3 regions of the Pradoshia sp. D12 genome follow, and region 3 is predicted to be linked to each of the others. Evidence: a T-box and tRNA genes for the amino acid it is inferred to sense, from the RefSeq annotation. Region 3 holds a T-box; the other regions hold tRNA genes.
The links. A T-box is a leader RNA that pairs with one kind of tRNA and senses whether it is charged. The one in region 3 lies ahead of leuS (leucine--tRNA ligase), so its partner is inferred to be a tRNA-Leu.
Positions count from the first base shown of each region.

Region 1: it encodes a tRNA-Leu, which carries the amino acid that the T-box ahead of leuS (leucine--tRNA ligase) is inferred to sense. The anticodon was not compared.
Region 2: it encodes a tRNA-Leu, which carries the amino acid that the T-box ahead of leuS (leucine--tRNA ligase) is inferred to sense. The anticodon was not compared.

Region 1 is NZ_CP044545.1:1,766,023-1,770,401, forward strand. It holds gene F7984_RS08560 (ABC transporter permease) at 1-394, shown strand, start outside; gene F7984_RS08565 (alpha/beta fold hydrolase) at 739-1,473, opposite strand; gene F7984_RS19005 (hypothetical protein) at 1,668-1,814, shown strand; gene F7984_RS08570 (hypothetical protein) at 1,929-2,432, shown strand; tRNA gene F7984_RS08575 (tRNA-Leu) at 2,998-3,079, shown strand; tRNA gene F7984_RS08580 (tRNA-Gly) at 3,087-3,161, shown strand; tRNA gene F7984_RS08585 (tRNA-Leu) at 3,176-3,261, shown strand; tRNA gene F7984_RS08590 (tRNA-Arg) at 3,280-3,356, shown strand; tRNA gene F7984_RS08595 (tRNA-Pro) at 3,365-3,441, shown strand; tRNA gene F7984_RS08600 (tRNA-Ala) at 3,455-3,530, shown strand; tRNA gene F7984_RS08605 (tRNA-Met) at 3,558-3,627, shown strand; tRNA gene F7984_RS08610 (tRNA-Ser) at 3,638-3,730, shown strand; tRNA gene F7984_RS08615 (tRNA-Met) at 3,778-3,851, shown strand; tRNA gene F7984_RS08620 (tRNA-Asp) at 3,857-3,933, shown strand; tRNA gene F7984_RS08625 (tRNA-Phe) at 3,949-4,024, shown strand; tRNA gene F7984_RS08630 (tRNA-Thr) at 4,069-4,141, shown strand; tRNA gene F7984_RS08635 (tRNA-Tyr) at 4,154-4,237, shown strand; tRNA gene F7984_RS08640 (tRNA-Trp) at 4,246-4,319, shown strand.
Region 2 is NZ_CP044545.1:647,690-652,068, reverse strand. It holds gene codA (cytosine deaminase) at 29-1,294, opposite strand; gene codB (cytosine permease) at 1,278-2,552, opposite strand; tRNA gene F7984_RS03225 (tRNA-Leu) at 2,936-3,017, opposite strand; tRNA gene F7984_RS03220 (tRNA-Cys) at 3,025-3,098, opposite strand; tRNA gene F7984_RS03215 (tRNA-Gly) at 3,107-3,181, opposite strand; tRNA gene F7984_RS03210 (tRNA-Gln) at 3,189-3,263, opposite strand; tRNA gene F7984_RS03205 (tRNA-His) at 3,316-3,391, opposite strand; tRNA gene F7984_RS03200 (tRNA-Trp) at 3,401-3,474, opposite strand; tRNA gene F7984_RS03195 (tRNA-Tyr) at 3,483-3,566, opposite strand; tRNA gene F7984_RS03190 (tRNA-Thr) at 3,578-3,650, opposite strand; tRNA gene F7984_RS03185 (tRNA-Phe) at 3,696-3,771, opposite strand; tRNA gene F7984_RS03180 (tRNA-Asp) at 3,788-3,864, opposite strand; tRNA gene F7984_RS03175 (tRNA-Met) at 3,870-3,943, opposite strand; tRNA gene F7984_RS03170 (tRNA-Val) at 3,971-4,046, opposite strand; tRNA gene F7984_RS03165 (tRNA-Glu) at 4,055-4,129, opposite strand; tRNA gene F7984_RS03160 (tRNA-Ser) at 4,148-4,239, opposite strand; tRNA gene F7984_RS03155 (tRNA-Asn) at 4,245-4,319, opposite strand; rRNA gene rrf (5S ribosomal RNA) at 4,331-4,379, opposite strand, start outside.
Region 3 is NZ_CP044545.1:3,252,986-3,257,364, reverse strand. It holds gene F7984_RS15610 (tRNA 5-(aminomethyl)-2-thiouridylate-methyltransferase MnmM) at 1-310, opposite strand, end outside; gene F7984_RS15605 (tRNA modification radical SAM protein MnmL/YtqA) at 300-1,274, opposite strand; gene F7984_RS15600 (YtzC family protein) at 1,457-1,720, shown strand; gene F7984_RS15595 (glycogen biosynthesis protein GlgD) at 1,734-1,907, shown strand; gene F7984_RS19180 (hypothetical protein) at 2,009-2,161, opposite strand; T-box leader at 2,292-2,515, shown strand; gene leuS (leucine--tRNA ligase) at 2,593-4,379, shown strand, end outside.

The sequences.
Region 1 (4,379 bases), 1.5 Mb from region 3:
CCAAAGTATTGGATCGTCTACAATGATTGTCTTTATTGGTATTTATCTTGGGATTGTGTTCCTCATTTCAAGTGCAGCTGTACTGGCGCTTCAGCAGTTATCTGAAGCGAGTGATAATATGGAGCGCTATAGCATGCTAAGAAAAATAGGTGTAACAAGTAAGGAAATTAACAAGGCGATATTCGGTCAGGTATTTATTTACTTCATGATGCCATTGTCTTTAGCAATCATCCATTCGATTTTTGGAATTAAAGTGGTCAATCAGGAACTTCTGATGATGGGTCAACCTTCCGTTTTCATACCGGCTTTGTTTACGGCGTTAATTATGATTATTGTATATGGCGGTTATTTCATAGCAACATATTCAGGGTACAAGCGCATTGTGAAAAATTAAAAGAGAAGCTGTGTCAAAAATGAGTTGTTTTGGCACAGCTTTTTTACTGTTTAAATTAGAGCTTGTAGGTGATTTTAAATTGCAAAATTTACTGTTTCAGAACGAATATCTGAATCTATGGGGAATCATACTAGTAAAAGGAATAATGGTTCGGGATTATTAGTAGTGTAATTGAATAATTGAAAAACATCTGTGAAGAGACTATGGGTTTTATTTAAAATAGTCAGAAATAATAGCGCTTGTGAGGCGCGGTTACCTCAAATGAAAGATAAAAGTTTAAAATAGCCCGCCCGTAAAACGGGTGGGCTATTACAGTATCAGATGTGTTAAAAGAAACTGGGCCCTTATCTTTGATATTGAGTCAGCCATTTTAACGTTTCTTCTATTATTTCATCCTGCTGTTCTTTTGCTGAAATCGTGGATTTTCCGTCTCCATCTTGCGTTCCATACATTCCGAATTGGGCATGGTTTCCGCCTTTAACCTCATATAAAGTTGCTTCAGACGAAAGCAAATGTTTTGTATCAGCTATTTTATCAGTTGTCGTTAACCCATCAAACTCGGCATACAGGGAGAGGATGGGGAGGTCAGTTTCTGAAAAATTATTGGAATCGCTCGGATAGGAACCCAATAAGATTAAACCTCTTACATCTTCGAGATGATCGTATGCATAAGATGCTGCGGCTACGCCGCCAAGTGAATGCCCGCCTACATACCAATTCGTTATATCACTGAACTCATCTATAATTAGATCCGCCTGATTAATATCGAGTATGGCAAAGTTCAGGTTGACTTTCGGGACAATCACCAAATAACCTTTATCCGCTAAACCCTGGGCATAGTAGCTATATGCTTCAGGCTCTACTTTTGCACCAGGATAAAGAATGATCCCGCTTTTTGGTTTTTCTATTGGTTCGAACACAAGCCAGTTTTCTTCCGTCTGAATGTCATCTAGATTTATGTATGATGTAACTTCTTCTGATGCTTTGTACGTTTGTTGGGACCAAAAATAGAAGCCGGTAAGACCCAACACAAAAATAATCAATAATATACCTAAGCTAATAGTAATAATCTTCTTCATAAAATGCCTTCTTCTCTTTCATAAATGATATACAATTTCAATTTTAGCATAAGAGCTTCTAAGCTATGTATAAATTCTTTCTAAAGCATAAAGCAGGTAATTCGGTTTCTTAATCAAGTAAGAATTGTAAGTCTACATCGTTCGCTGAATCGAAGCGCAAGGCAAACGCCGGTTTTTTCACCAATTTTATAGATGTGCCGGAGCAAGCAATCACTAAGGTGTTCAACACCATCATGGAAAGCAGGGTGATGCATCTGCTTGTTTTTGAGGAAAAGAAGGCAAACACGGTTAAACAGCTATTTGAAGGCGAAATATCTGAGGCCTTCCCGCTTTGGTTTTGAAGGAGCATCCGAATGTCATTGCCATCGCCGAGAAGCTACGCTTGGAGGAACTACCATGATTTAGTAGAATAAAAGAAAATAAGCCGGGTGGGGGAATATTCCCGAAGGTCTCTTTTGGAGGGGAATGACATGGTTGGCGTAAAAACGGTGAATCTTGACGGTGAAGAAATCTATATTTTTAATAGTGCGATATATATATTGGAAACTTCATCCGGATTTTCATTGGAGCTCGACATCATCGTGAGCGAGGTAGCCCTAAAGAAATATAGCAGTCGCGAGAGTATTATCGCTGAAATTGAGCTGAGCGATAGCCGAGTAATCAGCTCATTTATGTACGTAAAATCAATTCCTGGCCGTCTACCGCAATTGAACTTGAATTGTGTGATTGATGGTCCCTATGAGTACCAGGGCCTTGACCATATCGATGAGAATGGGATTAATTTTCCAGACGTTGAGAAGGGGATTTCCCTTGCCGACATCAGGAAAGTCGAGATGCCTGATGAAAAGATCACCCTTAAGCTTACGCTGCCAATTGACCAGGTCGAATGGCTTCGTGGAAAAACATCAAAAGAACTCAAACAGATATTCAAAGCAATTATCTATGACCAGATGAATTAAATATATCTACATATTTTAAAGAAAATACACGGCAACTTTTTGGTTTTTGATATCAGAATCATTAAAGGTATTGTTAAGTAGGTAAAAGTTAATTGGAAAAGCGAGTAAAAATCTCTAAAAGCTAAAATTCAATTTATGAGATCTTCAAAAGTTAAATGGAGAAGATAGGAGATTTTTTATACTAGAATTGGTATCTATATTTCTAATGGTGCTAGGAATATCACTCTTTCCGTTTCAAACAGTAAAATGATAGTTATGTCTTCTAAGATAATTTGAAAATAAAAGGGATATTAAGGATCTTGAGTTGTTTATATAGCTATAAGCAAGGGCTCTAACACCGTATAAAAGAACCTGTATTCCTGTGTAGGATAAATGAATTCATAGATGTTTAATCTTTTTGATAGAGGGAAGAAAAATAAATTAATATTTCCATATATTTCTTATTGAAATATAGATAAATACAGATTAAAATAATAAAGCAGTCAACGAGAGGGTTTGAAATTAATCAATTAGAAGCTCGAGGATTACAGGTACAAGTCCTTCATGGCTCACCATTTATAAACATGCGGGTGTGGCGGAATTGGCAGACGCACCAGACTTAGGATCTGGCGCCTTACGGCGTGGGGGTTCGACTCCCTTCACCCGCACTTATATGCGGAAGTAGTTCAGTGGTAGAACACCACCTTGCCAAGGTGGGGGTCGCGGGTTCGAATCCCGTCTTCCGCTCCAATGCCAAGTGATATGCCGGGGTGGCGGAATTGGCAGACGCACAGGACTTAAAATCCTGCGGTAGGTGACTACCGTGCCGGTTCGAGACCGGCCCTCGGCACTAGTTTTTTGCAAGAATGCGCCCGTAGCTCAATTGGATAGAGCGTTTGACTACGGATCAAAAGGTTAGGGGTTCGACTCCTCTCGGGCGCGCCATTCCTTTGCGGGAAGTAGCTCAGCTTGGTAGAGCACTTGGTTTGGGACCAAGGGGTCGCAGGTTCGAATCCTGTCTTCCCGACCATTCTAAAAAATATGGGGCCTTAGCTCAGCTGGGAGAGCGCCTGCTTTGCACGCAGGAGGTCAGCGGTTCGATCCCGCTAGGCTCCACCATTACTTAAACCCAATAGGATTTTGGCGGTGTAGCTCAGGTGGTTAGAGCAGACGGCTCATAACCGTCCGGTCGCAGGTTCGAGTCCTACAAGATACACAACCTATATGGAGGAATACCCAAGTCTGGCTGAAGGGACCGGTCTTGAAAACCGGGAGGCGGGTTAAACCGCGCGGGGGTTCGAATCCCTCTTCCTCCGCCATATATACCTTAAACACCTTGTAGTATATGGAAACAAATTATCATTGTCGCGGGGTGGAGCAGTCTGGTAGCTCGTCGGGCTCATAACCCGAAGGTCGCAGGTTCAAATCCTGTCCCCGCAATAAATGGTCCGGTAGTTCAGTTGGTTAGAATGCCTGCCTGTCACGCAGGAGGTCGCGGGTTCGAGTCCCGTCCGGACCGCCATTACATAATGAAGTTGGCTCAGTAGCTCAGTCGGTAGAGCAAAGGACTGAAAATCCTTGTGTCGGCGGTTCGATTCCGTCCTGAGCCACCATTATAAAATAAGTTTTAATATGTTTAATCTTACCTAAGTATTATGCCGGTGTAGCTCAATTGGTAGAGCAACTGACTTGTAATCAGTAGGTTGGGGGTTCAAGTCCTCTTGCCGGCACTCAAAATAATCGGAGGGGTAGCGAAGTGGCTAAACGCGGCGGACTGTAAATCCGCTCCTTCGGGTTCGGCAGTTCGAATCTGCCCCCCTCCACCATTTATAATAGGGGCATAGTTTAAAGGTAGAACAGAGGTCTCCAAAACCTCCAGTGTGGGTTCAATTCCTACTGCCCCTGCCAATAAATATGGCGATTAGAGAGAAATGGTTAACGCATCTGATTGTGGTTCCGCCATTCTTG
Region 2 (4,379 bases), 1.3 Mb from region 3:
ATTAACTGATGATAGTCTTCACTTTTACTTACATAAAGGTAATGTTCTTTTGACCTTGCAGAAAAATGTTCGTCTCGCGAGGCTTCGTTTCAGCAATCACTTTACCGTTTCGAACAGAGTATAGAATCTCTGCTTGCAGGCGAAGGGCATGGTAACCATCTTCCGCATTCAGCACAACGAAGTTTGCTGGATTTCCTTCTGCAATACCGTAATTTTTAAGGTTCAATGCTTTAGCACTATTACCAGTCACAAAACGTAAACTGTTTGCAATATCACTATAGCCCATTAACTGTGAAGCATGTAAGCCCATATGCAATACTTGAAGCATATTCCCGTTTCCGATTGGATACCAAGGATCCATAATATCATCATGACCGAAGCAAACATTTAATCCGTTTTGATCAAGCTCTTTTACGCGTGTTAAGCCACGACGTTTTGGATACGTGTCAAAACGCCCCTGCAGATGAATATTCACTAATGGATTTGCTACGAAATTCAATTCGGCAAGTCTAAGTACACGCATTAATTTATATGCGTAGGCATCATTGTAAGATCCCATTGCCGTCGTATGACTTGCTGTAACACGACCTTGGTAATCATTCATAATCGTTTCACGTGCTACAACTTCCACATGGCGAGACTGCTCATCATCAATTTCATCACAATGAATATCAATCGGCTTGTCATATTTCATGGCCAATTTAAAAATCTCGCGAACCGATTGAACTCCGTCTTCACGCGTAAATTCAAAGTGAGGGATTCCCCCAACAATATCAGCACCCATTTTTAAGGCTTCCTCTACTAGCTCCAACCCATTTGGATAAGATATTAGACCTTCCTGCGGGAAAGCGACAATTTGTAAATCAACAAAGTCTTTCATTTCTGCTTTCACTTCAAGCATAGCTTCTAATGCTACTAAAGAAGGATCCGTTGTATCGACATGTGTACGCACAGCACCTATTCCGTTAGCAATTTGCCAGCTAAGGGCTTTCTTTGCACGCTCTTTTACATCCTCTTTTATTAAGGAATCTTTGCGTTCAGACCAACATTGAATACCTTCAAATAAAGTCCCACTTTCATTCCAACGTGGTTGGCCTGCCGTTAAAGTAGTATCTAGATGAATATGAGGTTCAATAAATGGCGCACAAACCAGCTTTCCACTTAGATCAATTGTTTCACAGCTGTCAAATTCACCTGTACCTGCCTCAACAATCTTTAAAAATGAACCATTTTCTATTAGTAAATCCCAAAGGCCTTCTCTTCCAAAGATTGCAGCATTAGCCCACTTTTTCATAATAGCATCCTACCTCCTCTTCCCTTACCGTAACAACTGTTGTTTTCATTAGCTTAACAGCAACTACATAAACAATTCCTGTAATCAATAATGTGTTTAGTGAAGCGATTCCCGGCAATGTTAACCCCGAGATGACACCAACAGCCCATGCAATGATGGCTGGAACATGTACTTTTGCAATGTTTGCCTGCTCATACTGAATATATTGTCTTTTTTGGATAAAGAAGAAATCCACAATAATAATTGATCCAATAGCCGGCAGAGTGGATCCTAGGAATGTCAGCCAGCTTGTGAAATTGTTATAAAGTACGATGGCAAATACCGTACCAATCGTACCGTTCATCATAACCATAAATACCTTTGGCTTCTTGAACATGGTTGCAAAACCAAGTCCAGATGCGTACAGGGAGTTATCGTTTGTTGTCCAAATGTTTAATCCGAGCACTAAAACAGCCGGCAATAGTAAGCCTTGTGAAATCATTACATCTGAAATATCATTGTGACCAGTTGCTATTACACCAATCGCACCAAATAGGAACATTAATGTATTTCCTAAGAAAAAGGCAATGACAGTTGTTGTTACAGCATGTTTTCCTGATTTTGCATAGCGTGCAAAGTCGGGTGTTAATGTACCACCACTAATGAATGAACCGATTGTAATCGTTAAAGCTGCTGCTAATGTTAATGAAGTTTCAGGTTTATAAGCAATGAGCGCTTCCATTCCTCCCATATCTGAAATGGCCATTCCTGCACTCGTTGATCCAAAAATCGCAATAGCCGGTACAGCGATAAAACTTAAGATTGTTAAAGCTTTCATACCGAAATAAGCAGTTGCTGTCATTAAAATCCCTGTAATGATGACAATCGGTACCAGTGGGAGGCCAGTTAATTTAGAAACCGGATAGGCAAACATTCCTAGCCCTACACCAAACCATCCGACTTGGGTTGCAGATAACATGAATGAAGAGATATATGCTCCTTTTTCACCAAAACTATATTGTGCCAGTAAGTGAGTCGATAATCCTGTTTTTGCTGCAATATAACTTAATGCACCGGTAAATGCTCCTAATATAAGGTTTCCTAATAAGATGACACCAATCAACTGCATAAATGTTAATCCTTCACCTAATGATCCACCAGCCCACATACTTGCTGAATAGAATGTGAAACCAAGCATAACAACAAGCATTTTCAGAAAGCTGTTACGTTTTGCTTCAGGTACTGATTGAAATGAAAAATCTTTGTCTTTTAATTGCATTTTGTTTCCTCCCAAGTTATTAGTCTTGGTGAGCAAAAAAAAACCACTTGCCATAAAGTGACAAGTGGAAGGTGTCAGAAATAACCGTATTATTCACACAATAATATATTATGTGTATAAATACGTTCTCCAAACAAAGTATCGCCCACCTTGTCAGCCTCTCTGGACTGCTCTTAAAGGTTCTCAATTTAAATTAAATCTATATTAACAGATTATCTCAGATAGTCCAATGGTAATAGATGGAGGGATTTGAAGGGAATGTATAAAGATTCCGGTATCTATTTCGATTTGCTACTCTTATACAAAAAAAGACTCCCAAATGTTTTAATTCAACATTTGGGAGTCTTTTTAATGATTAATCTTGGCAAGAATTAATCTGATGATACCGGTGGTCGGGGTCGAACCGACACTCCTCACGGAACACGATTTTGAGTCGTGCGCGTCTGCCAATTCCGCCACACCGGCAAGATTTTGGAGGCGGCAACCGGATTTGAACCGGTGATAAAGGTTTTGCAGACCTCTGCCTTACCACTTGGCTATGCCGCCAAATTTGTTGGAGCGGAAGACGGGGCTCGAACCCGCGACCCTCACCTTGGCAAGGTGATGTTCTACCACTGAACTACTTCCGCATTAAGTTGGCTGGGCTAGCAGGATTCGAACCTACGAATGACGGAGTCAAAGTCCGTTGCCTTACCACTTGGCTATAGCCCAACAATTAAATTTATTAGTTAGTATAAGCTATTATTCGAGTTTAATCTAAAAATGGGGCGACTGATGGGAATCGAACCCACGAATGTCGGAACCACAATCCGATGCGTTAACCACTTCGCCACAATCGCCATATTTATTGGCAGGGGCAGTAGGAATTGAACCCACACTGGAGGTTTTGGAGACCTCTGTTCTACCTTTAAACTATGCCCCTATAATGAATGGTGGAGGGGGGCAGATTCGAACTGCCGAACCCGAAGGAGCGGATTTACAGTCCGCCGCGTTTAGCCACTTCGCTACCCCTCCGATATTAAGAGTGCCGGCAAGAGGACTTGAACCCCCAACCTACTGATTACAAGTCAGTTGCTCTACCAATTGAGCTACACCGGCATAATATTTAGGAAAAATCATTATCTGTTAAATTTTAATTAATAATGGTGGCTCAGGACGGAATCGAACCGCCGACACAAGGATTTTCAGTCCTTTGCTCTACCGACTGAGCTACTGAGCCAACTTCATTATGTAAATGGCGGTCCGGACGGGACTCGAACCCGCGACCTCCTGCGTGACAGGCAGGCATTCTAACCAACTGAACTACCGGACCATTTATTGCGGGGACAGGATTTGAACCTGCGACCTTCGGGTTATGAGCCCGACGAGCTACCAGACTGCTCCACCCCGCGCCAATGTGAGTGTGATACTAGTTTTTATGGTGGAGGATGACGGGATCGAACCGCCGACCCTCTGCTTGTAAGGCAGATGCTCTCCCAGCTGAGCTAATCCTCCACATTAAATGGTGACCCCTACGGGATTCGAACCCGTGTTACCGCCGTGAAAGGGCGGTGTCTTAACCGCTTGACCAAGGGGCCAATTATTGTGAGTTATTATGGCGGAGAGCAAGGGATTCGAACCCTTGAGACAGCGTTGACCGTCTACACGATTTCCAATCGTGCTCCTTCGACCTCTCGGACAGCTCTCCATTTATGGCTCCGCAGGTAGGATTCGAACCTACGACCGTTCGGTTAACAGCCGAATGCTCTACCACTGAGCTACTGCGGAATAATTATAATGCCTGGCGACGTCCTACTCTCACAGGGACTCGCGTCCCAACTACCATCG
Region 3 (4,379 bases):
AATAGCCTAAATTAAAGATTGCGCCTGTAACAGATTTGCCAGTTGGGATAAATTCCTGTAAACGCTCATGACCTGCATGAATTAGTGTTACCCGCTCCTGAAGCTCATTTGTCATCAGTCTCTCTTCCGTTTTTTGCAAGGCAGATTCCTGAATGTCGAAGCTGTATACATGTCCATCCGGACCAGTTAAATTTGCTAAAAATACGGTGTCATGCCCATTGCCCATCGTACAATCAATGGCTATATCACCAGGTTTAACTGCTTTTTCAAGCAATAGTCTTGCGAAGGGAAGGATACGATCAAGCTTCATTTATGACAGCATCCTTACTTGGCACATAAAATTTACCTTGATAACTATTGCGACGCTTTAATTCAGCATCGATAGCATTTAATACTTCCCATTTATTAACGCTCCACATTGGTCCAACCATCAAATCAATCGGACCGTCACCGGTAATACGATGGACAATCATTTCAGGCGGAAGGATCTCCAACTGATCACAGACAAGATTGACATATTCATCTAACGAAAGGAATTCCAGCATTCCTTTTTCGTATTGTTTTACCATTGGAGTGCCCTTTAAGAGATGCAATAGGTGAATTTTAATTCCCTGTACATCCAGTTTAGCAACTTCTTTAGCTGTCTCCATCATCATTTCTGGAGTTTCAAGCGGCAGTCCATTAATAATATGGCTGCAAATGCGTATACCGTGTTTCCGAAGTTTGTTTACGCCCTCTACATAGGTTGGATAATCATGTGCACGGTTTATGATATTAGCTGTTTTCTCATGAACAGTTTGCAGGCCAAGCTCAACCCACAGGTAGGTACGTTCATTTAATTCAGCTAAATATTCTACAACATCATCAGGCAGACAGTCTGGACGAGTGGCAATGGATAATCCGACTACACCTTCCTCGTTCATGACAGTTTCAAATTTTTCCCGTAACACCTCGACTGGTGCATGGGTATTTGTATAAGCCTGGAAATAGGCCATATACTTGCCGTCCTTCCATTTTTGATGCATTTTTGCTTTTATATCGGCAAATTGTTTTTGCAAATCTTCAGCACGATTGCCGGCAAAATCGCCGGATCCAGCGGCACTGCAAAATGTACAACCACCAAAAGCTACCGTGCCATCACGATTCGGACAATCAAATCCACCATCAAGAGCTACTTTAAATACTTTGTGACCAAATTGATTGCGTAGATGATAATTCCATGTATGATAACGTTTGTCGTCACTTGCATATTGAAAAGGGTTAACCTGTTTCATTACAAAAACCCCCTGTTTAGATTTCAAGAACATAAACTCCATTTTACCACGCTGATGTATACTTTCCAATTGACTATTATTAGCAGCTTTAAAAATCACTAATCTTTTTAATTTCAAAGGGGCATAATGGATAATGGATGAGCTTTTGTAAACCAATCCAATGAAAAAAGGAGAGGGTATCTTTGGCTACACGAAAATCCATGGGTGAGTGTATGGAACGATGTACTAATGCAATTGAATTCGCAGAAGAGCAATATAAGGAGTCTGCAAAACAGGAGCACTACAATGAAGCAGGATATACCGAGGCATTGGTCAGATTGGAAAACTCATTTAATGAGTTAGAAGCAATGGATCACAGTGCAAATGATCAACAGCGTGATATGTTGAACCGTATGAAAATACAGGTTCAGGATATTCAGCATGCAATGGTTGTACGCAGGCGCTAAGGGGGTATTCACTATGCGGAAACGTTCTAAACATAATAATCCGGAACAAAAGACTCGTAATGGCATTAATAATCAAGATATCGAGGCCGGTGAAGATCAAGATATTATAAAGAAGGCTAAAAAGATGAACGAAGCATCTGGAGGCCAACAAACTAAAGCAACAGTTCATCCAAAGCAATACAAATAAACCAGCAGGCACAGTCTATATGGCTGTGCTTGTTGGTTTATTTGTATACAAGTGAGTTATGGGGATAATGAATGCGGCGGAGAATCCAGCCGGATGAAAGACTAATTCAGCCAGATGAGTGAGTAGATCAGCAAAATGAGAGGAATCCAGCCAATCGACAAAGGAATAGAGCCGGATATGCCCATAATCCAGCCAAATAAAGGATTAATCCGGCCAAAATTGAGATTAATCCAGTCCCCAGTTTCCCTCGCCAATCACACATAAATTTTTATCAAACCTGTATAATCGATGCTATATTTGTCAATGATTGAAAAAACAGTCTAAATTGACTTGAACTTTTTAGCGGATTTACATACAATGAATGTATATATTTTTTGAATCATATGAATAACTTTGAGAGGGATTAGTAGTAATTGTTGTTCTTTTTAGAGAGTTGACGGTCGCTGCAAGTCAACAGGACACATTATGAACTCACCCTGGAGTTGCAAGCCTGAACTAAGAGTAAGGTTTGCCGTACATCTGCGTTAAAGAGTCGAGCCGGATGCATATTTACTGCATCAATCAGGGTGGTACCGCGGGAAGTTAATAACAAGCCTCTCGTCCCTACTTATTAGGGATGAGTGGCTTTTTTTATTGTTTTAAGCTTTTAAGCACAGCAATTTTGAACCATGTAGGAGGAATTAGGATGAGTTTCAATCATGTAGAGATTGAAAAGAAATGGCAATCTTATTGGGAAGAACACAAAACATTCAAAACGACTGATCATGTAGGGAAGCGTAAATTTTACGCTTTGGATATGTTTCCTTATCCATCAGGAGCCGGCCTTCATGTAGGGCATCCTGAAGGATATACAGCAACAGATATTCTATCTCGCATGAAACGTATGCAGGGATATAATGTCCTTCATCCAATTGGCTGGGATGCATTTGGATTGCCTGCCGAGCAATATGCTCTTGATACAGGAAATGATCCGGAAGAGTTTACAGCTAAAAATATCGGTACATTCACACGTCAGATTAAATCACTTGGGTTCTCCTATGACTGGGACAGGGAAATCAATACAACCGACCCAGAGTACTATAAATGGACGCAGTGGATTTTCTTAAAGCTATATGAAAAAGGACTTGCCTATATGGCTGAAATACCGGTTAACTGGTGTCCGGCACTCGGAACAGTTTTGGCTAACGAAGAAGTTATTGATGGGAAAAGTGAGCGGGGCGGACATCCGGTTATCCGTAAGCCTATGCGCCAATGGATTTTGAAAATTACGGCTTATGCAGATCGTTTGATTGAGGATTTGGATGAATTGGATTGGCCTGAAAGCATTAAGGATATGCAGCGTAACTGGATCGGACGCTCTGAGGGAGCATCTGTAACTTTTAAGATTAAAGGTACGAACGAATCCTACACGGTATTCACGACACGTCCTGACACCTTGTTCGGGGCAACATATTCTGTCCTGTCACCAGAGCATCCGCTTGTGGATAAAATTACAACAGCAGAGCAAAAAGAAGCAGTTGAAGCGTATAAAAAGGAAATTCAATCTAAGAGCGATCTTGAGAGAACAGAGCTTTCTAAAGAGAAAACAGGTGTATTCACAGGAGCATATGCAATCAACCCGGCAAATGGGGAAGAGATTCCGATCTGGATTGCTGATTATGTATTGATGAGCTATGGTACAGGTGCAATTATGGCAGTTCCGGCTCATGATGAACGTGACTATGAATTCGCTAAGAAATTTGATTTGCCAATCCGTGAGGTTGTAGCGGGCGGAAATATTGAAAAAGAAGCTTATGCAGGAGAAGGAGAACATGTAAACTCTGAATTCTTGAATGGCTTGAATAAAGAAGAAGCAATTGGCAAAATGATCGAATGGCTTGAAGAACAAGGAATTGGTGAGAAGAAAGTAACCTATCGCTTGCGTGACTGGAACTTCTCTCGTCAGCGTTACTGGGGAGAGCCTATCCCAATTATTCATTGGGAAGATGGTACTATGTCAGCTGTACCTGAATCTGAGCTCCCGCTTATGCTTCCGAAAACAACCGAAATTAAACCATCAGGTACAGGTGAATCTCCTCTTGCCAACATTGAAGAGTGGGTAAATGTAGTAGATGAGAACGGCCGTAAAGGAAGACGCGAGACAAACACAATGCCTCAATGGGCGGGCAGCTGCTGGTACTTCCTGCGCTATATCGATCCGAAAAATCCAAACGCGATTGCTGATCCTGAAAAGCTTAAGCATTGGATGCCAGTAGATACGTATATTGGCGGAGCAGAACATGCTGTACTTCACTTGCTTTATGCAAGATTCTGGTACAAATTCTTGTATGATATTGGTGTTGTTCCTACAAAGGAACCTTTCCAAAAGCTATTTAACCAAGGAATGATACTTGGAGAAAATAACGAAAAAATGAGTAAATCCAAAGGAAATGTAGTAAATCCGGATGATATCGTAGAAAGCCATGGTGCGGA